One region of the Lysinibacillus sp. FSL K6-4013 genome, then DNA from elsewhere that is predicted to be linked to it. Evidence: predicted binding sites of a transcription regulator. Region 1 holds the regulator's gene; the other holds the start of a gene.
The links. Region 1 encodes Rex, which represses fermentation and respiration genes when NADH is low (regulators of the CRP and FNR family bind a similar motif). Its sites were predicted from a motif close to TTGTGAAATATTTCACAA; they were not measured.
Positions count from the first base shown of each region.

Region 2: a site for Rex is predicted at 3,375-3,392, ahead of yeiL (transcriptional regulator YeiL). Genes of this name have one in related genera too.

Region 1 is NZ_CP152031.1:4,129,210-4,134,355, forward strand. It holds gene MHB39_RS20420 (type II CAAX endopeptidase family protein) at 1-116, shown strand, start outside; gene tatC (twin-arginine translocase subunit TatC) at 194-1,018, opposite strand; gene MHB39_RS20430 (twin-arginine translocase TatA/TatE family subunit) at 1,035-1,220, opposite strand; gene MHB39_RS20435 (redox-sensing transcriptional repressor Rex) at 1,387-2,022, opposite strand; gene MHB39_RS20440 (ABC-F family ATP-binding cassette domain-containing protein) at 2,276-4,219, shown strand; gene tsaD (tRNA (adenosine(37)-N6)-threonylcarbamoyltransferase complex transferase subunit TsaD) at 4,651-5,146, opposite strand, start outside.
Region 2 is NZ_CP152031.1:2,520,323-2,525,468, forward strand. It holds gene MHB39_RS12480 (BTAD domain-containing putative transcriptional regulator) at 1-143, opposite strand, end outside; gene MHB39_RS12485 (hypothetical protein) at 359-988, shown strand; gene MHB39_RS12490 (diaminopimelate dehydrogenase) at 991-1,971, opposite strand; gene MHB39_RS12495 (hypothetical protein) at 2,256-2,567, shown strand; gene yeiL (transcriptional regulator YeiL) at 2,686-3,348, opposite strand; gene MHB39_RS12505 (MFS transporter) at 3,450-4,601, shown strand; gene MHB39_RS12510 (oxalate decarboxylase family bicupin) at 4,638-5,146, opposite strand, start outside.

The DNA.
Region 1 (5,146 bases):
AGCGCATTTGGACGTCTATTATTGCACACGTCATGCTTAATGGATTTGTGACACTTGTACAATTCTATGCGGAACCATTGCAAAAGTTTCTTCAAGAACTAGAAAAAATGCAATAAATTTTTGTAAAGCGATTGTAAGATGCAAAAATAACATAAAAGCTCGGTGTCCTATTTAGGGCACCGAGCTTTATTTATTACTGTTGATTCAATTCTTCTATTTGTCGTCGTTGCTGCTCAAGTGCCTCTTCAATCTGGCGCTTTTGTTCAGCTTCCTGCTCTTCTTTTAATCTCATTTCTTCTGATTGCAAGTATTTTTTATAGCCAATACGTGAAATCATAATGCTTATTTCATATAGCATAAACAATGGTATTGATACCATTAAATGCGAAGCCAACTCCGGGGGTGCAATTATAGCTGCACACACAAACAGACCAAAATAGGAATACTTTCGAAAACGCACTAGTATTTCAGGAGTTAACATTCCAATACGTGAAAAGAATAGGACTACAATCGGCAATTGGAAAAGGAAACCAAATGGAATTGTAAGTCTAAATAAAAATGAAAAATAGTCCTTTATGCCAATTGTTGGTTGTATGTCTAATTCATTCGATAAACCCATCATAAATTTTATGACATAAGGAAATAAGTAAAAGAAAGAAAAGGACAGCCCTGCTAAAAATAATAAAAACGCATACGGAATATACTTTAAGGTTGCTTTTCGTTCTATGTCCCTTAGTCCTGGACTTATAAATGCCCACAATTGATACATTAAAATTGGCGAAGAAACAATAAAAGAGATTAAAAATATAACTTGAATATAAATTGAAAGCGGTGTTACTACATCAAACGCATGGAGTTCTATATTATAGGATTCTCCAGTAATTTGAAGATATTTAATAATTGGCTTTGCGACAAAAAAGGCGCCGGCCATAGCTAGAACAAAGAAAACGGCAACAATGAACAGCCGTTTTCTTAATTCTTCTATATGCTCAATGACAGTTAGATCTTTTGGATTCATTCCTCAACATCCTAACTTACTTATCTAGTTCTTTCTTTTTCTTATCATCATCATCTTCGTCGGCTAAACCTTTAGTAGCATTTTTGAATTCACGTAGTGTTGAACCAAATGCCTTACCAAGCTCTGGTAACTTTTTAGGACCAAAAATTAGTAACGCGACAACTCCGATAATAATGAGGCTCATAGGACCAATACCACCCATTACAGCCACCTCCTCTTTATATCCATCATTTTAACGCATATTTCGCCATTTTGCTAACTAATTATATGTGAAAGTTTTTCGTCACTCTCACTGATTTGACCTCATTTTATTTAAATTATCTATCTTGACAGAAACGGTGAATTACACTTAAAAATATGTATGGTTTTCACTCTTCCTGATTACGAATTAAATAAATAAGCGCTTGCAACTCTACCGATAAATCGATGGTTAAAAGCTGCATTCTTTCAGGTACTGTTAATCGCTCTGGCGTAAAGTTTAAAATTCCCTTTGCATTCATGGCTGCTAAGCGATCCGCCATTTTTTGAGCGGAGCGTGGTGAAACGGTTAAAATAGCAAGCTCTGCACCGTATTCTGCATATTTTTCTTCCAATAAATCTGGATGAAAAACAGGAATGTTACTGATCATTTTGCCATCCTTCGGTGCTTTTGAATCGAATGCTACCACAATATGTGTATTATGATTTTTTTGAAAATTATATTTTAATAATGCACTGCCTAAATTCCCCACACCAATTAACGCTACTTTTGTCGTTTCATGTTGATCAAGCGTCTGGCTAAAAAATTGTAATAGATGCTGCACATCGTAGCCATAACCCTTTTTCCCAAGTGCACCAAAATAAGAAAAATCACGGCGAATAGTTGCAGAATCTATTTTCATCGCTTCACTCAATTCCTTCGACGAAATACGTTCCATACCTTCTTGTGCAAAGTTTTGAATAAATCGATAGTAAAGAGGAAGTCTTTTTGTAGTGGCTTGTGGAATTTTTAATTCTTGTTTCAAACTTTTTCCTCCTTATGATGTACCTCCATCAATTTTACTGTCTTTAACTACTAATTTTAATACATTCATCCTTAACAATATACAACATTTTTGCAATCCCCTGCTGTATTTCTCTTTAGTTAATGGCGCCTTATACGCAGCTAACTAAAAAGAAATCGTTTCAATCTTACATGACTGCTAGGAATAAGTAAAGCACGGACATTGCATGCAAATCGTTCATCCATTACACTAAGGTAGAATTGAGGTGTCAAGAATGATTGTTTTACAGGTCAATCAACTAACTAAATCCTTTCTTGCAGATGAAATTTTAAGTGGTGTTAAATTAGAAGTTCAACACCGTGACCGTGTTGCCTTAGTAGGACGAAACGGTGCAGGTAAATCTACTTTATTAAAAATAATTGCTGGTCAAATGTCCTATGATTCAGGCGATATCATTATCCCAAAGGGTATTCAAATAGGCTATTTAGAGCAACATGCAGGATTAAACTCTACGCTAACGATTTGGAATGAAATGATGACTATTTTCGAATCACTTTTAGCACAAGAACAGCTCCTACGCTCACTTGAACAACAAATGGCTGATCCTACTGTTTATGAAAATCCTACTATGTATGCGAAAGTTATGTCGGAATACGATCAATTACAGCATACGTTCAAGGATGCTGGCGGCTATCAATATGAATCAGACATACGATCAGTCCTTCATGGTATGCAATTTTATTCCGAAGACTATGACAAACCCATCAGTTCCTTATCTGGTGGACAACGCACACGTTTAGCACTTGCTAAGCTCTTACTTAGTAAACCAGATCTTTTAATTCTCGATGAGCCTACTAACCATTTAGATATCGAAACATTATCTTGGTTGGAATCCTATTTAAAGGGCTATGAAGGCGCAATATTAATTGTTTCCCATGACCGCTACTTCTTAGACCAAGTCGTTTCTATTGTCTACGAAGTATCCCGTCATCGTGTTACCAAATATCCTGGTAATTATAGTGCTTATTTAGATGAAAAAGCTAAAAATTATGAACGTGATGTCAAACTCTATGAACGTCAGCAAGATGAAAAGGCCAAGCTAGAGGATTTTATCCAAAAAAATATTGCACGTGCTTCTACAACAAAAATGGCACAAAGTCGACGTAAAATGCTTGAACGTACAGAGTGGATGGAATCCCCGGACGGTGATGAGAAATCCGCTAGTTTCGGTTTCTCGATTGAACGTCAAAGTGGAAATGATGTTTTATCTGTTGATGAATTAACGATTGGTTATAATGATCGTACCATTTCTAGTGGGATAAACCTTCGCACTTTTCGCGAGGATCGGATTGCCCTTGTTGGTCCAAATGGAGTTGGTAAATCGACATTATTAAAAACAATTGTAAAGGATTTAGCCCCTCTTGCAGGCAGTATTCGTTATGGGACGAATGTACAAATTGGCTATTATGATCAAGAGCAAGCAAAGCTCTCGAGTAATAAGAGTGTCCTGAAAGAATTATGGGATGAATGGCCACTTATGAACGAAAAAGATATTCGTACTGTATTAGGCCGTTTTCTTTTTAGTGGTGAAGATGTGGATAAAGCAGTATCCTCTTTATCGGGTGGCGAGAAAGCACGCCTTGCGCTCGCAAAGCTAATGATGCAAAAGGCTAATTTCTTAATTCTCGATGAGCCTACCAACCATTTAGACTTAGATAGCAAAGAGGTTTTAGAAAATGCTTTAATTGATTACCCTGGTACGCTTCTATTTGTCTCACATGACCGTTACTTCATTAATCGTATTGCGACGAAAGTGGTGGAGTTGTCTGGAACGGGTTCTTTTGAATATTTAGGTGACTACGATTATTATATAGAGAAAAAGCAGGAACTATTGGAACTAGCACAAATGAATGCTGCCTCTCAACCCCAAGTACAGCAAGATCTGCCTGATAAAACGTCTACATCAAAAATAGATAAAGAGGCAAAAAAACGTGAACGTCAAATTAGACGTACGATCGAAGATTTAGAAAGCAAGATGCAAGAAACATCTACTATTGTTGCAAGCCTAGAGGAGGCTCTATGTGACTCTGCCATTTTCACTGACCATGAAAAAATTTCAATGCTTCAAGACGAATTAGCAACTGCTAAAGAACAGCATGAGCTATTAGAATTAGAATGGCTTGAGTTAAATGAAGAACTCGAAAATATTAATATGTAAAGATGTAAGCCATGTGACCTTTCACATGGCTTTTTCTTTACTTGTCTTCATTTTTCATATATATTGGTCAAGTGCTATTTTTCGACAAAAAATGCCCACAGTTTTATACACACTATAAATCTAGTAATACCAACATATCAACAGAGTTTTCCACACTGTCCACAATAAAAAATTATTTTATCCACATTGTATCGTATAAAACAAGCTACTATATATTGAATAATCACAAGTTATACACAAGTTATCAACAATTTGTGTATAAGTACGCGTGTTCGCTATTTATTTCGCTCTTTTACCTGTGGATAATTTTCTGAAAAATTTGTCAATTTTGTTGTTTCTACTTATTATTCCCTTAGCACCGTTCCTTTTTATCAACAATTATTCGACAATTAAAAAGAGATATCTAAAAATATAGATACCTCTTTTCCATACTATATCCAGGATTTTAACTCCATTCCTGGACGTCCATTCATCATTAAGTTTCCTCGAATACCAGCCTCATACATCGGCATAGCAGCTGCGCCAATCATTGCCGCATTATCAGTACACAATTTAAGCGGTGGTACAAAAAACGGGATACCTTCCTCTTCAAATACAGCCTCCAAAGAAGTTCGCAAACCTTTATTTGCGGCTACACCTCCAGCTGCAATAACCTGTTTCACCTGATACTCACGAGCAGCACGCAATGTTTTAGCTGTCAGTACTTCAACAACACTTTCCTGAAATCCCTTGGCAACAGCTGCTGGTGAAATGGCTTCACCTCGTTGATCCATATTATGTTTATAATTGATGACAGCTGATTTTAAACCGCTAAAGCTAAAATCATACGAATCCTCTTCCAACCATACTCTTGGAAAAGGCACAGCCTCTCCTTCCTCATGAGCAAGACGATCAATATGTGGCCCACCAGGATAAGGTAAATTTAAA
Region 2 (5,146 bases), 1.6 Mb from region 1:
CCGTACCCTGCACCACTATGCAAGAAAGTACAAGTATGATGATGGCTTTTCTTTAACGTTCGCATTAGTGTTGCTCTACTAATACAATGCGTGGATGGATTTGGGGCCATACATTTTGATTGAATAATAATATCTGCTGTCATATAAACATAACCTCCATATTTTGTAAGGTTACAAAGATTTCTACAAAAATTCAGATTATTAAATTATTGACAGTTTACCATATTTTTTATGTATTTTTATAGGTTTAATCCCCCACTATTTTTTGTTATGGGAATAGAAGTAGAAATTAGTTTGCTTTTTCTTCCTAATTTTAGTATTCTATTATATTACTAAAATTTAGGAGGAAAGTGGATAAATGAACAGTCTTGATAGAGCCATGCAAAGAAAACAACAAGCAGAAAGAGTTTTAACTGACTTACAACTGATTCAGAAATGGCGTACTGTAGGCGATTGCTTTGTAGTAGGGGCAGCTGCTTATAATTTGATGGTTGCCCCCGATATTGACATTGAAACATTTTGTGATGAACCTAATCCTCACATCATCATGATCGAATTAGCCATGCTTACACTGAACAAGAACGTCATTGAACTTAAATATAGAGATTATACGAGTTCCGATTTTAATGGACATTATTTTAAACTGCTTTACCGAGCGGAGGAAGTTGAGTGGATTATAGATATGTGGTTATTTTCAAATAGCCAAAAAGGGGCCATTTCTAAAGACTTAGTACCCTTTATGAAAAACCACTTAACAGAGGAAACTAGAAAAGCTATTCTCAATATAAAGGAAGCAATGCTACATCTTCCTATACCATACGCCTCCATTTTTATTTATCAAGCTGTCTTAGAATTGGGTATTCGACATGTAGATGAATTTTTACAATGGACAAAACATCATTACACAACTGTACCGTTTCATTGGCAAACACTTAGGCTTAAAAAATTCCCGATTATCAACTCTATGATAATCGGGATCATTCGTTAAGATTATAATAATTCTTTACGTAATTCAGCAGCTGATTTTGGCGAAAGTAGGCTGAATGGGATATCAAATACTGTTTTCGCCCCTTTATCACCCGCTTGACTTAAACGGTGTGCTGCACGTGCATAAGCCACTAATACGCTAGATGTAAAGTTTGGATTACTTTCCAGTCTTAATGAGAATTCGAGAATTTGTTTATCGTTTGCACCACTGTCACCACTGCGAATGACAAAACCACCATGTGGCATACCCGTATGATTTGCTTTAAATTCATCTTCAGAAATAAAGTTCACTGTTGTGTTATATTCATCGAAATAGTTAGGCATTGTGACAATTTCTTGTTCAACCTTTGTTGCATCTGCACCTTCTTCTAGCACAACCCAACATTCACGTGCATGTTTTTCACGTGTTGTTAATTCAGGGTTTTCACCGTTACGAACTCGCTCTACCGCTTCTTTAATCGGTAATGTGTATTGAACAGCATTTTTAACACCTTCGATACGACGGACAGCATCTGAGTGTCCTTGACTTAAGCCATCGCCCCAGAATGTATATGTTGTACCAACTGGTAATACTGATTCTCCTAATAGACGATTTAAAGAGAATAGACCTGGATCCCAACCAACTGAGATAACAGATACTTTACCAGATTTTTGTGCCGCTGCATCTACAGCATCGAAAAATTCAGGAATTTTCGCATGTGTATCGAAGCTATCAATTGTATTAAACCATTGTGCAAAATGTGGACCTTGCTCTGGTAAATCTGTTGCAGAACCACCACATAAAATCATAACATCAATGTCGTTTTGGAATTTTTCAGCGTCATCTACTAAATATACGCTCGCATTGCTTGCTACGTTTACTGTCGAAGGATCACGTCGTGTGAACACCGCTACTAATTCCATATCTGGATTTTGTGAAATGGCATACTCCACACCACGTCCTAAATTTCCATATCCTACAATACCTACTCGAATTGCACTCATTAAAAATTCCTCCTAACGATTTCGCGACTTTGTGAAAACTTTCACGTTAAATCTAATTACAATAATACTTCGTGTTAGAAAAATTCACAATAGTTTGTGTATGAGTTTTTTTAAAAGAATATATATCAGTTTTCTATGGTTTTTATTCCATAATGGTATGAATACGGTTACAAATTACTAAATCTTCCATGAACCTTAAAGTTATTGTAAAAGCCTTGTAAATAACGACTATTTTTCCATCTAGTCTTGTACAATAAATGTAACGACAAAAGGGGGCATGTTGAATGAAAGGTACTGGTTACTCATCAAGCACTGCATTGGCACAAGGAGAACTACTTGCATTCCATATGACACAAAACTCAATGAACAAGCATAGTGAAGCGATACAAAGTGGCAATAAGCCGCAAGGAGATTTTCCATCAAATAATCATTTATGTATCGGTGTTTTACCTTTTGACGTTTTAGAAAACATCCCTGACCTCTCTATCCGAAAAAACAAGGTAAATGAAGTGGACTTTTACCATAGCGGCAAGGATATCGCTCGCTGGCTAATTAAAAAAAGTGAATACAACAAAAATGGATTTGACTTCATCTAAAGAAGTCAAATCCATTTTCCTTATAAAACTGTAGCGATGTGTTTCTTAGCTGTCATAACTAAAAATAGGAAACACCGTGAAAAAATTAAAATAGGAAACCTTTATGGAATGGTTATTTTCATAGTATTTCCTGTGCAAGCTGGGCTAGACGGGTTTTATCAATAATTTGATAGCCCGTCTTACGCTTTTCCAAAATCCTCTCTTCACAAAACTGTGCCAAGACATATAACAAATGGCGATAGGAGACCCCTAAATACTCACAGATTTCCGTATGCTTTTCCTTGTAGACACCTTGGTCGGCAGATAATTGGATAAAGGCTGCTAAGCGATTTTCCAACGGATAGGCCTGATTTTGTGTATATTTAGATGTCATTTTTGTCGCTTTTTCCCCTAAAAATACACAAAGTCTACGTAAAAACAAGGCATCCGCAAGTAACTTATCCTTACATGACTGTGTAATTGAATAGCAAATTGTTTTGGTGACGGTTTGTATCCCCTTTGTATACCTAGCCTCATTTAATAATTCAATTTCCCCCATAAAAAGAGGAGCTTCTAGGTATTCAATAAGCGAAACCTTGCCATTTTTATGTGTCATATAGAGCTTCGCCTTTCCTTCTATCATGTAATACACTGTGTCTGGAAAGGAGCCTTCCTGGAAGATCCACTCACCCTTGTCAAACTGACGGACTTCTAAATAGGGATTGATATCAAATGAGAAAAAATCATCGATCGGATATTTTTCAAGATAATGGGTACGGGCTTCAGCTGTTAAAATATGCATTTTTTTCTCTCTCTCTCCTATAAAAAATATGAGATATCTCACATTATTGTAGCGATGAACATGCTATTATTCAACATAGTTAATGGAGGTACGAAAATTATATGAACAATCAACGATGGCTTTCTCAGAATTTCTTTACATTTTTTATCACGTGGGGCATTTTCTTACCCTACTGGACAGGTTGGCTGGTGGATGCGAAACATCTAACCGTCTCGCAGGCAAGTGTAGTGATGGGCTGTGGGCTCCTAGCTCGTGCCACATCCAATCTCTTCTTCTTCCCAACACTTGCAAAATACGTACACAATAAACGACTCATTACAATTTTAGCAATAGGCTCGTTGCTAACTGCCTTGCTCTATATTCCAAGCACAGGCTTTACAGCATTATTAATCGTGACCATTTTATTTAGTGTTTTTTACCCAGCTCTATTACCTGCTGTGGAAAGCAGTGCCGCTACGCTTGTGCAGTATGGCAATATTCATTATGGTAAAAGCCGTTCCTATGGTTCATTTGGCTTTGTCATCGCTGTTTTAATTATTAGTATGCTGACAGGCGTTTTTGGAAAGAACATCATCTTTTGGAGCATGATTATAGGATTGATGGGCATGTTACTTATGCAGCAATTAGCAACACCAAAGGAATTACTCGTAGTACCAACAAAAGAACAGCGTGCAAAATCATTGTCGATGAAAACACTATGGACGATCAAAGGCTTCCCGATTGTTTTATTCATCGTGATCTTGCTCCAGGGTGCACATGCCTCCTATTATAGCTACGGTTATATTTATTTAGAAGATTTACAGGTTGATCCATTCTATATGGGTATGATTATTAATATCGCTGTTATTTGCGAAATTCTTTACTTTATGAAGGCTGATACGTTATTGACAAAATGGCGCTCATCGTCCCTATTACTCTTAGCAGCGAGCGGGTCTTCCCTACGTTGGTTACTTATCTTTATGTTCCCAAATGTCTGGGTATTTATCGCTTCCCAAACCTTGCATGCATTATCCTTTGCTTTAGCGCATTTTGCCTTTATTCGCTACTTAACAAAAGCGCTACCAAAGGAACAAATCCCCAATGCACAGGGGTTATACTCTGCATTAGCAATGGGCTTAAGTACCGCCATCCTGACGTTTTTAGGTGGCTATTTATACGAAATATCGCCAGGACTGTCCTTCGCAGCCATGCTCATTTGTACAATACCAGCCATCGCTATTTTGCTCCTGACACGCAAAAAATATCAATATTAAACTAAAAGCAGGCGAGAACATCCTCACCTGCTTTGATTATTTCGGATAATAGGAAAAACCAGGATATTTCACTACTGGCCATTTTTCTTTTCTGAGAGCCTCAAGCAGCTCAGGACCGACCTGCAAATTACTTTGCACCAATTCTGTCGGAGTTAAGGCCATCCATTGATTTAAGGACACATCTTGGAATCGATCACTTTTAAACATTTCTAAAAACCATAATGGCTCTGTTCCAGTATTTTCAATATAATGCCCCGTGGCAAATGGTACATAGCCAACATCTCCCGCCCGATAATCAAATGTTCGAGCCGTTCCATTTCCTGTGAAAACTGTCATACGTCCTTTTCCTTGCAGATAATATTGCCATTCATCGTTGTTCGGATGCCAATGCAACTCCCGCATCGCCCCTGGCTCAATTTCCACCAGTGCAGCCGCGATATTTTTAGAGATTGGGAAATTAGTCGAATCGACAATGCGCACACTTCCTCCAGGTGTTTTCAATGGTGGCTGTGCCAAGAGACGATGTTTAAAGGTTTGCGGAACCT